2 linked regions of the Microbulbifer sp. A4B17 genome follow. The protein of the gene in region 1 binds, or shares a complex with, the protein of each later gene. Links are inferred from orthologs where the notes say so. Each region holds a gene or a part of one and is shown on either strand. Other genes may lie near its edges. The genes, in order: tsaE and tsaD.

Evidence for each region.
Region 2: the proteins of tsaE (region 1) and tsaD are in contact, whole or in part, in a crystal structure (PDB 6N9A), measured with the Thermotoga maritima proteins. The link is inferred for Microbulbifer sp. A4B17 from one-to-one orthologs. Residues at the interface, in WP_004082108.1 of Thermotoga maritima: Leu37, Gly38, Lys46, Lys57, Val59, Lys60, Ser61, Thr63, Phe64, Thr65, Leu66, Met67, Val69, Pro71, Tyr82, Arg83, Leu84, Asp86, Asp88, Phe89, Asp93, Ile128, Asp130, Glu131, Arg134; in WP_004082750.1 of Thermotoga maritima: Cys10, Asp11, Arg49, His50, Leu82, Gly84, Gly135, Gly136, Glu154, Thr155, Leu156, Asp157, Asp158, Ser159, Glu162, Asp165, Lys166, Arg169, Leu170, Tyr175, Lys213, Thr214, Leu217, Tyr218, Gln221, Arg222, Asn324.

Annotation. Positions count from the first base shown.
Region 1 is NZ_CP029064.1:286,423-296,738, reverse strand. The notes cover bases 34-3,032. They hold tsaE (tRNA (adenosine(37)-N6)-threonylcarbamoyltransferase complex ATPase subunit type 1 TsaE), read right to left. Parts: upstream 1,781-3,032; coding sequence 1,286-1,780; downstream 34-1,285. Other genes in these bases: BTJ40_RS01390 (NAD(P)H-hydrate dehydratase), read right to left, coding at 1,780-3,032; BTJ40_RS01400 (N-acetylmuramoyl-L-alanine amidase), read right to left, coding at 34-1,230. Outside these bases: more of BTJ40_RS01400, read right to left, coding at 1-33; more of BTJ40_RS01390, read right to left, coding at 3,033-3,261; tRNA epoxyqueuosine(34) reductase QueG, read left to right, coding at 3,396-4,505; orn (oligoribonuclease), read right to left, coding at 4,519-5,058; small ribosomal subunit biogenesis GTPase RsgA, read left to right, coding at 5,145-6,185; BTJ40_RS01370 (sulfurtransferase), read left to right, coding at 6,182-6,976; asd (archaetidylserine decarboxylase), read left to right, coding at 7,002-7,865; BTJ40_RS01360 (HD-GYP domain-containing protein), read right to left, coding at 7,919-9,271; hemE (uroporphyrinogen decarboxylase), read right to left, coding at 9,442-10,316. UniProt on the Escherichia coli protein: Required for the formation of a threonylcarbamoyl group on adenosine at position 37 (t(6)A37) in tRNAs that read codons beginning with adenine.
Region 2 is NZ_CP029064.1:500,762-505,492, reverse strand. What follows is about bases 1-2,953. They hold tsaD (tRNA (adenosine(37)-N6)-threonylcarbamoyltransferase complex transferase subunit TsaD), read right to left. Parts: upstream 2,018-2,953; coding sequence 983-2,017; downstream 1-982. Other genes in these bases: BTJ40_RS02200 (GatB/YqeY domain-containing protein), read left to right, coding at 2,604-2,953; rpsU (30S ribosomal protein S21), read left to right, coding at 2,191-2,406; folB (dihydroneopterin aldolase), read right to left, coding at 549-938; folK (2-amino-4-hydroxy-6-hydroxymethyldihydropteridine diphosphokinase), read right to left, coding at 55-546. In the rest of the region: more of BTJ40_RS02200, read left to right, coding at 2,954-3,050; dnaG (DNA primase), read left to right, coding at 3,066-4,731.

The sequences.
Region 1 (10,316 bases):
GGAGATATTATATCGCGCCGCGATACCCGAAAGGGTCTCCCCGCGGGCAATAACGTGGTTGCGAGACTTATCGCTCTGGTTGGCGGCGAGCCAGGTATCCGCCGGGGGGCGACTCTTAAAGTGCGCCACTATACCGTCACTGAGCTTTTGCGCCAGCTTGCGCTGGAAACTGGGATCGCGCAGGCGTTTCGCTTCCTGGGGATTGGTAATAAAACCCGTCTCCACCAAAATTGAAGGCACATCCGGCGAACGCAGCACCGAGAAATTGGCCTGCTCCACCTGTTTTTTATGCAGGTGAGTGACGGTGCCAATCTGTGACAGCACACTGGCGCCGATATCCAGGCTGGCATTCATGGTGGCAGTCATGGAGAGGTCGAGCAATACGCCGGCAAGGGTGTCATCCTTATCACCCAAGCTCAAACTGCCGGCGCCACCGATAAGATCGGACTCGTTTTCCCGCGCGGCCAAAAAGCGGGCGGTTTCACTGGTTGCACCCCGGGAGGAGACCGCGTAGACCCCAGCGCCACGGGCATCTTTACGGGTAAAGGCATCGGCGTGGATCGACACAAAAAGGTCCGCACGCATATTTCGCCCAATTTTTACCCGTTCCCGCAAAGGAATATAGTAATCCCCTGTGCGCACCAGTTTGGCGGTAAAGCCCTTCTCACCGTTTATCTTTTTGTGCAGCTGTTTGGCAATCGCCAGCACCACATCCTTTTCCCGCAAGCGGCCGGGACCGGAAGCCCCAGGGTCTTCCCCGCCGTGCCCTGCATCAATAGCGACAATGATATTGCGTTCACTACTGACCTGCTCCAGCGTCTTTTCGCTGCCTTTAACCTCGTCGTAAAGGTCGATCACCAATCGATCCGGCAGGTTTTCATGGCGCCGCAAAGCAAAGCTGCGCGGATTGGCCTGCTGCTTTAGGTCCAATACAACCCGTAGATCTTTTTTATTCTGACGGGCGTGGCGCACCCGCGCGATCGGCGTCTTATCCAGGTCCAACTTGTCCAGCTCGGCCTTCAACTCGGTATCAGAGAGGTCGACAACCACCCGGTGGGGACTCTTGAGGGTGAATAACTTGTGCTCTGCCGGGCCGCTCAAATCAAAAACCAGACGCGTATGGTCGGGTGCTCGCCAGACGCGCACACCTTCCACTTGCGTCGCAGAAGCTGGCAGGAAAACTGCCAGCCACAGCGCGACAACTAACAGAGACCGCCACATAAAACTCATTACTTCCCAGCCCCTTTGCTTATTGGTATCAGTATTTCCCTGTGTTCAGGCGTTTTCAGGATGCTCGCAGCAGCTTTTGCAGCAGGTCTATTACGCGCTCACCCTGGGGCGAGTGCGCAATTAACCTGAGCTGGCGGCCACTTTCCGGTACTTCCAACTCAACTTCCAAGTCTGGAGCCGGCAATATGCCCTCACCCCGCTCGGGCCACTCTACAAGGCTCAAGCTCTGCGCAGAGAAATAATCCCGCACCCCCATAAACTCCAACTCTTCCGGGTCACCCAGACGATAAAGATCGAAGTGGTAAACCCGGTGAGCCTCAAGTTCGTAAGGTTCCACCAGGGTGTAGGTGGGGCTCTTTACCGCACCCTCGTGCCCAAAGGCCCTCAGTACCCCCCGACAAAAAGTTGTCTTTCCCGCGCCCAGCTGACCATTTAAATACAGCGTCAGTCCCTGTTGCAGGCCCGCCGCGAGACAGGCCTGCCCGAGCGAGCTGCCGCCGGATACGGTGGCTGCTTCATCGGCCAAATGTAATTTCAATTCACTCGCCATCAATCTACCAAACGTCTAATCCAGGGCAATAAATCCGTAGCGAGTAATCCCCGCATACCCTCTTCGGCAGCGCGATTACCCGCCTCTCCGTGTAACCACACCGCCAGTCGGGCAGCCTCCACCAGCGGCAAGTGCTGGCCAATCAATGCTGCAACAATACCGGTGAGGAGGTCTCCCATACCACCGGAAGCCATACCCGGGTTACCGCTGTTGATAAGGTCAACACCACCATCATGTGCAATCAGGGTACCGGCGCCTTTTAATATCACTACTCCACTGAATTTTTGCTGAACTGCAATAGCAGCGGCGCGAGGATCGGCGAGCACCTCGGCGGTATCACAACCCAGGAGGCGGGCGGCCTCCCCCACATGTGGGGTCAACACCCAGTCATCCCGCCGGACCCCGGCCAGAACCCGGCCCTCGGCGAGAATATTCAATGCATCGGCATCTACGACCAAGGGCGCCTCAGCTCGGCCGGCTCGCGCCAGCAGCTGCTCACTCCAGGGGGAGCGTCCCAAACCGGGGCCCACTGCAATTACGCTGGGGCCTTCGAGCAGCGGTTCCAGCTCCTGCCCGGAAATCACCGGATGGGCCATCACTTCTGGACTGCGAGTTAACGCTGCGGACAAATGCTCAGGGCGGGTCGCCAGGGAAATCAGCCCGGCTCCACAGCGCGCTGTGGATTGCGCAGCCATCAATGCAGCACCGCCAAATCCGGTATCACCGCCGACAACCAAAATATGGCCAAACTGGTTTTTAAAGCTATCGGCGGCACGCGCTGGCAGGCGACGGATGGCATCAGCCTCGTAACGCATAGCCAAAGGCTCAACTGCCCGGTAGGCAGCCTCAGGTGCCCCCAAGTCTTCGAAAATTACCTCTCCGCAGAGCGCCGGGCCGCGACCGCAGTAGAGCCCCATTTTGCGGCCGATAAAAGTCACCGTCATATCGGCACTGACCGCCTCGCCGGCACTGCCGGTATCGGCACTCAGACCGGAGGGGATATCCACAGCCAACACCGGGCCGGGGCTTTTGCGGATTCGCTCAACCGCATGCGCCACGCCGGAGCGCAGCTCACCGCTAAAGCCTGTTCCCAGCAATGCATCCACAATCAGTGTATTGGCATCCGCCGTATCCAGTTCTGCGAGAGAGTTCACCACCTGGACACCTTCCCGGCAGGCGTACTCATAGGCCTCCCGGGCATCGCCACTCAGGTGCTGAGGATCGGTACACGCATAGACGGTGACCGGGATTTTCTTTTGCGCGGCGAGGGCGGCAATCACATAGCCATCCCCACCGTTGTTCCCACCACCGCAGAAAACCTGGAGGCGGCCGATCTCCGGCCAGTGCCTGCGTAGATGTGAAAAAGCCGCGCGACCGGCGCGCTTCATCAGTTGAATGGAGGGGATTTCCAGTGCAGCAATCGTCTGTCGATCCAGCTCACGTACCGACTCGGCACTGTATAGAGGTTGAGGCGTGTCCATGCAGCTCCCGCGATGTGGTCAAGAATTCATCTGTGGCAAAATAGGCAATTACATCGCCATCGTTTGCGCCAACCGTAAAGTATACCGCCCCGGCCAGGCATTGTGCTTGCAGGGAATATCGAGCCGCTTTATCTATGACCGAATCACTGCTCGCCGACTTAGCCCAACAGATCAAAATTTGGGGCAGAGAACTGGGCTTCCAACAAGTGGGTATTACCGATTGCCAGCTGGAGGAGGAAGGGGAACGCCTGCGCGCCTGGATTGATGCGGGCTATCACGCTGACATGGACTGGATGGGCGCTCACGGTGAGAAACGCTGGCGCCCCGAATTACTGGAGCCGGGAACACTGCGGGTAATCAGCGTGCGTCTGGACTACCTGCCGCCGGACACCCAGCCGATTAAAGTGTTGAAGGATTCGAGTAAGGCCTATGTATCCCGCTACGCGAATGGCCGCGATTACCACAAGCTGATCCGAAAACGCCTGGCCAACCTGTCAAAGCAAATTGATACCTATTGCGCCGAGCGGGGCATTGAATCGAAAGGTCGGGCTTTTACCGACAGCGCCCCGGTGATGGAGAAGGCCCTGGCAGCCAAGGCCGGCCTGGGCTGGATTGGTAAAAATACGCTGGTACTGAATTCGACTGCCGGCTCTTACTTTTTCCTCGGCGAAATCTACACCAACTTGCCGCTCCCCATAGATATCAGCGAGGAACATGATCAGTGTGGCGACTGTGTCGCCTGCCTCAGGGTTTGCCCCACTGATGCCTTTATCGATGACCGCACCCTGGATGCGCGGCGCTGTATCTCCTACCTCACTATTGAAAACAAAGGCCCAATCCCTGAGGAATTTCGCGAGCCCATCGGCAACCGAATATACGGCTGCGACGACTGCCAAATAGTGTGCCCTTGGAATAAATTCGCCAAGCCCACCAAGGAAAAAGATTTTCATCCCCGACACGAACTGGACAATGGTGAGCTGCTGAAATTGTTTACCTGGAGCGAAGAGGAGTTCCTGCGCAAGACTGAGGGTTCGGCGATTCGCCGAATCGGCCACGAGCGCTGGCTGCGCAACCTGGCTGTTGCCATAGGCAATGGGGAGACCACGCCCGAAGTCATCAATACCCTGGAGAGTGCGCGCGCCAACGCCACGCCCCTGGTTCTGGAGCATATCGATTGGGCGCTGGAGCGGTTGCGCAGCGGGCGCAGGCGCAAGCGTAAAATCAAACGCAAGCCCGCTGGCTAATCGGGAGTGGGGGTCAGAGGCGGAAAAAAGTCTCGCGGTAGTGGCGCAATTCCTCAATAGAATCACGGATATCGTCGAGCGCCAAATGGCTGCTGTGTTTTTTAACTCCATCCAAAACCTCTGGGCGCCAGCGACGAGCCAATTCCTTCACCGAGCTGACATCCAGATTGCGGTAGTGGAAATAGGATTCCAACTCCGGCATATATTTCACCAGGAAGCGGCGGTCCTGGCCGATAGAGTTGCCACACATGGGAGATGCTCCCTCAGGGACCCACTGTCGCAAGAACTCCAGGGTCTCCCTTTCCGCGTCCCTTTCGGAAATACTGGACTCTTTAACCCGCGTTACCAGCCCGGAACCACCGTGCTGTTCGGTATTCCATTCATCCATTGCATCTAGCAATGCATCGCTCTGGTGGATGACCATTGAGGGACCCTCGGCGAGAATCTCCAGGCGTGAATCCGTCACGATTGTGGCAATTTCAATAATGCGCTCTTTGTCCGGATTCAGGCCTGTCATCTCCAGGTCAATCCAGATCAGGTTATTCTGATCCACAACGGGTCTCCTCAAACTTTCCGCGCAAGTTACCGCAACTACCCTGCAATAGCTATAATCCGCCGCTAGTCTCCAGGTGCTAGTGCATGAGTAAACGCAAATTAAATCGCCGCCAACAGTGGCGTATCAACAAAATCCAGCAGGAACGCGAAGCCCGCGCCCGCAAGCGCGAGCAATCTGCCGAAGAGGCCCTGGAAGAGGGGCAACTGGGGCAGGAACAGATTGGCCTGGTTATCGCCAACTATGGCACACAGGTTTTAGTGGAGAGCGAGAGTGATCCGAGCCTGCGCCAGCGCTGCCATTTGCGCGCCAATATCGAAACCCTGGTGACCGGCGATCGCGTTGCCTGGCACCCTGCCAGTGAAGATAGCGACGGAGGCATTGGTGTTATCGGCGCGCGCCTGCCGCGCAATTCCGAGCTGCAAAGACCCGATCGCTACGGCGACCTGAAAACTGTCGCAGCCAATATCGATCGCATATTGATCGTTATCGCCCCTTACCCCGAACCCTTTGCCAATGCCATCGACCGCTACCTGGTAGCCGCAGAGACCACCGGCATAGCACCCATGCTGCTGCTCAACAAAACCGACCTGATTAATGAGCGCAATCGCGATTCACTAGAGGAGCTACTCGCCCCCTACCCGGAGCTCGGCTATCCGGTCTTACGGTTATCCACCAAAACTGGCGAGGGCCTGCCGGAGCTGCTGGAAACCCTTGCGCAAGGATGTAGCGTTTTTGTAGGGCAGTCCGGGGTGGGCAAGTCATCCCTGGTCAACGCACTGCTTCCCAGTGCCGGCGCCCGCACCGGTGCCTTGTCAGAGGCCACACAGAAGGGGACTCACACCACTACAGCGGCGGAACTGTTTCACCTGCCCAGTGGGGGTGATCTGATAGACTCCCCCGGGATTCGCGAATTTGGACTCTGGCATATGGAGGAGGCCGCCCTATTGGAAGGTTTTGTCGAATTCCGACCATTTATAGGACACTGCCGCTTTCGCGACTGCCGCCACCAGGGCGAACCCGGTTGCGCTATCCAGGAGGCTCTGACCGATGGAAAAATTAGCGAGCGCCGCATGAATAGTTTTCTGCATTTGCGCAACAGCCTGGAATCGGAGAACAAGTTTTGAAACTGATCATCGAAGCGGAAGAACTCGCGACTCAGCTTGAGCGCGAAGAACTGCTGATTGTAGACCTCAGCTCACCCCACAATTACCTCAACGGCCATATTCCAGGGGCTATTCATCTGCCGTTCCAGGCGCTGATGGCTGGCACCGCGCCCGCACCGGGCAAACTTCCCGGTATCGAACAGCTGACCCAGATTTTTCAAGCTATTGGCTTGAAGCCGGAACAACATGTGGTCGCCTGTGACGACGAAGGCGGCGGTTGGGCTGGGCGCTTTTTGTGGACCTTGGAAATGATAGGCCACCGCAATTACAGCTACTTGAATGGTGGCATGTTGGCCTGGCGAGGCGCCGGCCTTCCTCTCACTACCGAGGCACCGGATATCGAGCCGAGTGATATTCAAATCACCGTCAACAGCACAGCTGCGATGGACGCCCAACAAATCCAGGATCAACTGGGCAATGATGAATTCCTTGTTTGGGATGCTCGTTCACCCCAGGAATATCGCGGTGAGCGGGTCCTGGCCATGAAGGGCGGTCATATCCCGGGAGCAATCAATTGCGAGTGGACTCAATTGATGGATCCGCAAAAAGATCTGCGCATTAGATCGGATGCCCGCGAATTCCTCGCTGCACAGGGAATTGATAGCTCACACAAGATTGTCACCCACTGCCAAAGCCATCACCGCTCCGCTTTTACCTGGTTAGTGGGCAAGTCCCTGGGATTTGATATTCGCGCTTATCCAGGCTCCTGGAGTGAGTGGGGCAATTTGCCCAATACTCCGGTACAGCAGTAGATACATTGAGAAAAGACGTAGATTTATGAACCCTAAACTTTTTGCCGCCCTGCAATACCTAACGCCGCAACACGCGCTCTCCCGCGCTGCCGGCTGGTTGGCGAATACAGAACTCAAGTGGATCAAAGATCCTTTCACCCGCTGGTTTGTTGAGAAGTACGGCGTGGATATGCAGGAGGCCAAAGAGAGCGACTGCACTGCCTACCGCACCTTCAATGAATTCTTCACCCGCGAGCTGGTAGACGGAGCCCGCCCCATTATCGAAGGGCAACACACCCTCGCCAGCCCTGCCGACGGCGCCATCAGCCAGCTGGGCCAGATCCATAACGGCCGTATTTTCCAGGCTAAAGGTCACGACTACAGCTTGGTGGAACTGGTGGGCGGTGATCCCAAGGTAGCAGCACAATTTAATGACGGACATTTTGCCACTGTGTATCTGTCACCGAAGGACTATCACCGTGTGCATATGCCCATGGCCGGCACCCTGCGCAGCATGACCTATGTGCCCGGGCAGCTTTTCTCTGTAAATACAGTAACGGCAGAAAATGTGCCGCGCCTGTTCGCGCGCAATGAGCGTCTGGTCTGCGTATTCGATACGGAAGCGGGCCCTATGGCAATGATCCTGGTGGGTGCGATGATTGTTGCCGGTATCGAAACCGTTTGGGCCGGACAAGTCGCTCCTATCCAGCGCAAGGTTATCAGCACGGATTATATGGATAAGGCACCCATCCACTTGGAGAAAGGTGAGGAGATGGGACGCTTTAAGCTGGGCTCTACCGTCATTATGCTATTTGGCGCAGACCAGGTGAGCTGGCTCGACCAGCTTGAAGCCGAGTCGCCCGTGCGCATGGGTGAGCATTTCGGTAATTTATTATCCGGCAAGGACTGATATTAGTAAGGGACAGCGGCAGTTTTCACTGCCGCCTCTGAAAAAGAGAGCGTTTACTTTGTCAGGCGCGTCAGCAGCTGCCCCAATCGGCCACCGCGGAATAAATAATTGTCGCGAATATTCGCCGCATCCACCTGGGGGTAAGCTCCGGGTTCTATATCCCTGAGGATACTGATCTTTTCCTCGACACTCATCTTGCCACGCTCGATAAGCTTCTGCTCTCGATCCTCAACTTCAGCTAAGTCACACAGGCGAGGCTTGCTGAGCGTTTGTTTTTGCCCATCGAGAACGATCATTACCTTTGGTCGCAAGCGCCGGTCGTAGGTCTGTTCCACGACCACGCCGACTTCTCCGGTGGACAACTCTACCTGAGTACCCGTGGGATAGAGACCAATAGCCTGAATGAACTCCACTACCAACTGTTCCTGGTAGGCGATACCCCGCAGGTCATACAACTTGGCAACTGCCCGGGATGGCGCTACCGGCTCACTGGAACCTCTTGGGTTAGTGGCTTCATCATAGAAAGTCACTATTCCGCACATGCGCGCCAACACTGAAATCCTGTCACCGCGCAAGCCCTCAGGGTAGCCACTACCATCGTGGCGCTCGCAGTGGGCACTAATGACTTCGATAACCTTCGGATCTATTTGTGGGTCTGCCGACAGCATCTTGACGCTGTGCTGCACAAACTTTCGATACTCCAATTCACTGCGCGGATCGCGCTGCTTCATCTGCAGCACTTCCCCGTCGATAGCCAGCTTGCCTACATCCTTCAGCAGAGTAGCCACCCCGAGCTTTAGTAAATCACTGCGTGAAAGACCGATATGGCGGCCGAATAGCACCGCCCAAATACTGGCACGTACCGAGTGACTGTAGGTGTGCTCATCCTTATCTCGTACACGAGCCAGCCAGGCAAACGCATCGGGACTGCGCAGCACACTTTCTACTAAATCCTCAACGACTTGGTTGACCTGCTGTACCGGTATGGGCCTGTTGTTAGCGACAAACCCCATCACTTCACTCATACCATAGAGGATCTGGCCGTGAAGCTTACGCGCATTACTGGCTTCTCGCTGCGCCGGCTGCGGAGGGGGGTATTTTTTATGGGAAACAGTGACAGGCTTACAAGGGATAGTGACCGCTGTGCGGCCAGAAGAACGACCCCTTGCGGAAGTGTCGCTGCCTCCGAGCAATCGGCGCAGGGTAACACCGGCACTACCGACAGTTTTGTGGACATCGACATAAACAAACCGGCAGTATTTCTGTAGCTGGCGGATTTCTTCCAAATCGCGGATATAAAAACCCTGCAGCGCAAATGGGGTTCGTGTCCAAGGCCGGTCAAGCTTGGAGACGAACATGCCGCGCTGTAAATCACCGACAGAAATTTTTGCTTGTTCGATTGCCACTGGGGAAGGTGCCGACAACTGTAGTTAACGCTAAAACGCTGCCCTGAAAGACCCCGTGGCGTAAGATCCTCGGTCCTCTGGGCAAGCTCACCTTTATATCATGGAGAGATATTAAGGTTCACCCGCCCAAAGTGAGACTGTATTCACAGACTCAGAGATCAGTGGCCAGTTTAGGCGTGATATTGGGCTGACAGTTCTACCACAGCTTCAATCATGGCTCCGGCATGTTTGGGGTCTACCTTCGGGGTAATTCCGTGACCTAAATTGAAAACGTGGCCACTACCCTGACCAAAAGACTTCAAAACAGCCGCCACTTCTGTGCGAATTCGTTCGGGACTCGCGTAGAGAACAGCTGGATCCAAGTTGCCTTGCAGGGCCACCTTGTCTCCCACTCGGGCGCGGGCGCTGCCAATGTCTGTCGTCCAATCCAAGCCCAGGGCGTCAGCGCCAGTATCAGCCATTGCTTCCAACCACTGACCGCCTCCCTTAGTGAACAGGATGGCCGGCACTCGACGACCGTCGACTTCTTTAATCAGCCCCTGGAGAATTCTCTGCATATATTTCAGGGAGAATTCACGGTAAGCACTGTGGCTGAGTGCCCCGCCCCAGGTATCAAAGATCTGTACGGCCTGGGCACCAGCGCGAATCTGGGCGTTCAGGTAATCGGTAACAGAGTCGGCCAGCACCGTGAGTAACTGGTGCATCAGCTCAGGGCGGTTGTAGAGCATTTCCTTACAGCGGGCAAAATCCTTGCTGGAGCCGCCTTCAACCATATAAGTCGCCAACGTCCATGGGCTGCCGGAGAAGCCGATAAGCGGCACGCGACCATTCAACTCGCGGCGGATGGTGGACACGGCATTCATCACATAGTCCAAATCCTTTTCGCTGTTCACCACTTCCAGGGCTTCGATATCGGCCGCTGTGCGCAGGGGCTTGTGGAACTTGGGGCCCTCTCCCTCAGAGAAGTAGAGGCCCAGGCCCATGGCATCGGGAATAGTCAGGATGTCGGAAAACAGAATGGCGGCATCCAGCGGGTAGCGCTCCA
Region 2 (4,731 bases), 210 kb from region 1 along the record:
AAGCAGCCTCAAAGGGCTGCTTTTTTATCTGCATTTTTTAAAAAATTATTGGAATCACGGCCAAATAAATTCTACCGGCCACAATTTTTGTGAAGCCTGGTCGTACTCATTCCACAGCTGACGGTAAGTCTTCTGCTCGACCGGATGCAATATTTCCGGTGCAATCTCTGCCAGAGGCTGTAAAACAAAGGCATTTTTTACAATCTCACCTCTAGGCAATTTTACCCCGTCGACAGTTCCTGTCAGGTGATCATAGGTGAGAATATCAATATCCAGAGTTCGTGCACTGAACTTGGGACCGGAACGCAGGCGGCCGTTGGCATCTTCAATACCGCGCAGACACAGGGCCAGCTGCCCTACCGGCAGGTCAGTTTGCAGCCCCACCACCAGGTTGTAAAAGTTATCGCCCTGAAAACCTACCGCTTCACTTTCGAAGACCCGGGACACCTGTAATTCGCCAAACCGCCCGGCCAGGGCATTCAGCGCTGCGCGGATATATTGCGCACGATTGATATTACTGCCGAGGCTGAGATACACCTGAGCCACGTTTACACTCCCGCAGACATCGCTGCTGCACCTTTTGCCGGCCTCTCGCCGCGCTCAATAATGACACCCACATCCCTGGACCCTCTGACCGCACCCGGCTTGGACAACCGCAGTCGCAGCCAGCTTACAGAAAATTCTTCCCTGACAATTGCCGCAGCCTGCTCTGCCATGGTCTCCACCAACAGAAACTCACTGCTTTCAATAAAAGCGATCAAGCGCTTGGCCACCGCTTTATAGTTAAGTGTGTACTCAATATTGTCTGTGCGCGCCGCCTCACTAATATCGAAGGCCATCTCCAAATCGAGACTGACCATCTGGCGCACTTCCCGCTCCCAATCGTAAATACCAATAATGGTATTCACCTTTAAATCCCGTATATAAACAATATCCATTTATCGGCTCTTTTCTTTTTAATGCCAGGCTATCCCTGGGATTTTTAAAGTTCGGTCTTGGGCAATTCTGTCATAGGCCAGCGCGGACGCACATCTACCGCAAGGCTCGTCTGCTCCCCTGCTTTTAAACGTAAACTACCGGCGTAGGCGATCATGGCGCCGTTATCAGTGCAGAATTCATGGCGCGGATAGTAGACGCTGGCCTTATCCTTTCGCAGGCTCGTTTCCAAACGCTCACGCAATAATTTATTTGCGGAAACTCCACCGGCAATCACCAGGGTTTTATAGCCAGAAGCCTTAATAGCGCGACGACATTTAATCACCAGGGTGTCCACTACCGCCTCCTGGAAAGCCGCGGCAATATCTGCGCAAGTCTGCTCGTCCGGCAAACCATCCTCAAGGGCGTGTTTACGCACCGTCGTCAGGGTGAAGGTTTTAAGGCCTGAAAAACTGAAATCCAACCCCGGTCGATCAGTCATAGGACGCGGGAAAGTAAAACGTTTGGGGTCTCCTTTTTCCGCCAGGGCAGCCAAACGCGGGCCACCGGGATAATCCAGGTCGAGCATTTTGGCGGCCTTATCAAAGGCCTCGCCGGCAGCGTCATCCAGGGATTCACCCATCAATTCGTAATCGCCGAGCCCCCGCACCTCCACCAGCTGGGTGTGTCCGCCGGAAACCAGCAGGGCCACAAAAGGAAAGGCGGGCGGATTATCCTCCAGCATTGGGGCCAGCAGGTGGCCTTCCATATGGTGCACCGCCACCGCCGGGATATCCCAGCCATAGGCCAGTGCACGGGCCGCGCAGGCCCCGACCATCAGCGCTCCCACCAGACCGGGGCCCGCGGTATAGGCGATGCCATTGAGGTCTGAAGGGCTGGTCTCGGCCTTCTTCATTACCTGTCGAATCAGCGGCAAGAGTTTGCGCACATGATCGCGGCTCGCCAGCTCGGGGACTACACCGCCATAATCGGCATGCAGGTCCACTTGACTGAACAGGGCATGGCTGAGCAAACCGGACTCAGAATCGTAAATAGCGACGCCAGTTTCATCGCAGGAAGTTTCTATACCAAGGACGCGCACTTGATCTCATTCTCGTGACTACTTCGAGGGGCGGTTATCATACTGGAAAATGGGGTTGCGATCCCGTATAGGAGTGTTTAGAATTTGCGCCCTCGCTGTGAACCGGCCACCGGATGCAACTGCGAGAGCATTGCCGGAATGGCCGAGAGAAACGAATTTTAACAGGTATCCTAATGCCCTCTGTACGAATCAAAGACAACGAACCTTTCGATATCGCCCTGCGCCGTTTCAAGCGCTCCTGTGAAAAAGCAGGCGTACTGTCTGAAGTACGTCGTCGCGAGTTCTACGAGAAGCCCACCGCTGTTCGTAAGCGCAAAGCTGCTGCCGCTGTAAAGCGTCACGCTAAAAAGCTTCAGCGCGAAAACCGCAAGTTCCAGCGTCTCTACTAAGAGCCGCAGGCTGCATAAGCCTGTCGCAGCGAGGCGGCCGGACGGGCTTAGCCCGTAGCGGAGCTATAAAGAACGGCGTGCGAGCCATACTCGCGCGCCGTTTTTCGTTTGGGCTAACGCATTTCCCCCGCCCAGCAGACAAGCTATCCTAAGCCCCTGATCCAAAATTCATTGCCAACAATCCCGGAACACTCATTATGAGCACTCTCAAGGAAACCCTGACCCAAGCCACTAAAGACGCAATGAAAGCGCGAGACAAAGAGCGCCTGGCCACCCTGCGCCTGATCAACGCCGAGATAAAACGCGTTGAAGTCGACGAGCGCATCGACCTGGATGACGCCCGCATCCTCGCCCTGCTGGACAAAATGACCAAGCAGCGCCGCGACTCCATTACCCAGTACGAGAAAGCTGGCCGGGCTGAACTGGCAGCAGTAGAGCAGGCTGAAATTGAAGTTATCCAGGAATTCCTGCCGAAGCAGCTGAGCGAAGCAGAGATCACCGATATCGTTGCCTCCGCCGTCAAAGACACCGGTGCCAACAGCATGGCGGATATGGGCAAAGTCATCGCCCAGGTTAAACCCCAGGTGCAAGGCCGTGCAGATATGGGCGCGGTGAGCAAACTGGTGAAGGCCCAACTGGCCTAAGCTGAGCGAATCCCCATGGCCGGCAAGATACCCCAGCACTTTATTGACGATCTGCTCGCAAGGGCAGATATCGTCGAGCTGGTGGACAGCCGGGTCAAGCTCCGTAAAACAGGCAAAAACTACTCTGCCTGCTGCCCCTTCCACGACGAGAAAACCCCATCGTTTACCGTGAGTGCGGACAAGCAGTTTTATTACTGCTTCGGCTGCGGCGCCAATGGCAATGCCATCGGCTTCCTCATGGAGTACGATCGTCTGCCGTTCCCAGAAGCGGTGGAAAAACTCGCGGCCACCCGTGGACTGGAAGTTCCCAGGGAACAACTGGCACCGGGGCAAGAAAAGCGCCAGCGGGAGAGTCAATCTCTCTACCAGCTCACAGAGAAAGCCGCCGACTACTACCGTGAACAACTGCGTAACCACCCCGCCGCAGGCAATGCGGTGGCCTACTTGCGCAATCGCGGCCTCTCCGGTGAGATTGCCCGGGACTTTGGTATCGGCCTTGCGCCCCCGGGCTGGGACAACCTGCTCAATGCATTAGCCGATACCCCCGAGAAAGCGGATCAACTGGAACTGGCAGGCCTGGCCATTCGCCGCCAGGACAGTGATGGCAACACCAAGCCCAACGCGCGCCATCACTACGACCGCTTCCGCAACCGTATTATTTTCCCGATCCGCGACCAGCGCGGGCGCGCCATCGCCTTTGGCGGGCGGGTACTGGGCGACGACAAACCCAAGTACCTGAACTCCCCGGAAACCCCGATTTTCCACAAGAGCCGCGAACTCTACGGCCTGTGGGAAGCACGCCAGACCAACCGCAATTTAGAACGCCTAATTGTGGTTGAAGGCTATATGGATGTGGTGGCCCTGGCCCAGTTCGATATCCGCTGCGCCGTCGCCACCCTGGGCACCGCTTGTGGCGAAGACCATATCCAACTCGCCTTCCGCCATACCTCGGAACTACTGTTTTGCTTTGACGGCGACCGCGCCGGCCGCGCCGCCGCCCGCCGCGCTCTGGAGTCGGCCCTGCCGCAGATGCAGGACGGACGCAGCCTGCGCTTCCTGCTACTGCCGGAAGGCGAGGACCCGGACACCCTGGTACGCCAACTGGGCGGTGAACGTTTCCAGCAGCTAATTAAGGAGCAATCCCTACCGCTGGAAGATTTTCTCTTCGACCTGCTGAGCGAAGATATCAACCTGCAGACCATGGACGGCCGCGCGCGCCTGTCCAAACTCGCCGCCCCCCTACTGGACCTGCTGCCCGATGGCGTCTACCGCCAGCTGATGTTCCAACAACTGGCCTCACGCACCGGGCTCGACAAGGAAACCCTGCAAGAGGTTATCCGCACAGAAAAAGCTCGCGCGCCGCAACAGCCCCACCCGCAACCTACAGCTGCACCGGGAGAGCCAAACCAAGCACCCTCCCTTCACGAAGAGCTGGAGCACCGCACACCGCCGGAACCCTGGCAGCGCGACAGCAACTTCAGCGAAAGTGCAGGACCGAGTTACAACAGTCCGCGCCGCCAGAGCCAATATCTCCTGCCGCCAGAGCGCATGCTGATCGCCCTGCTATTGCACCACCCGGAGCTGGCGGCACAAATCGAAAATCCACAGCAATTCCCCATCGACGGCAATGCAGACCTGGCATTGTTTATCCAGCTGGTAGAGCTGTACAAAAGCCGACCCC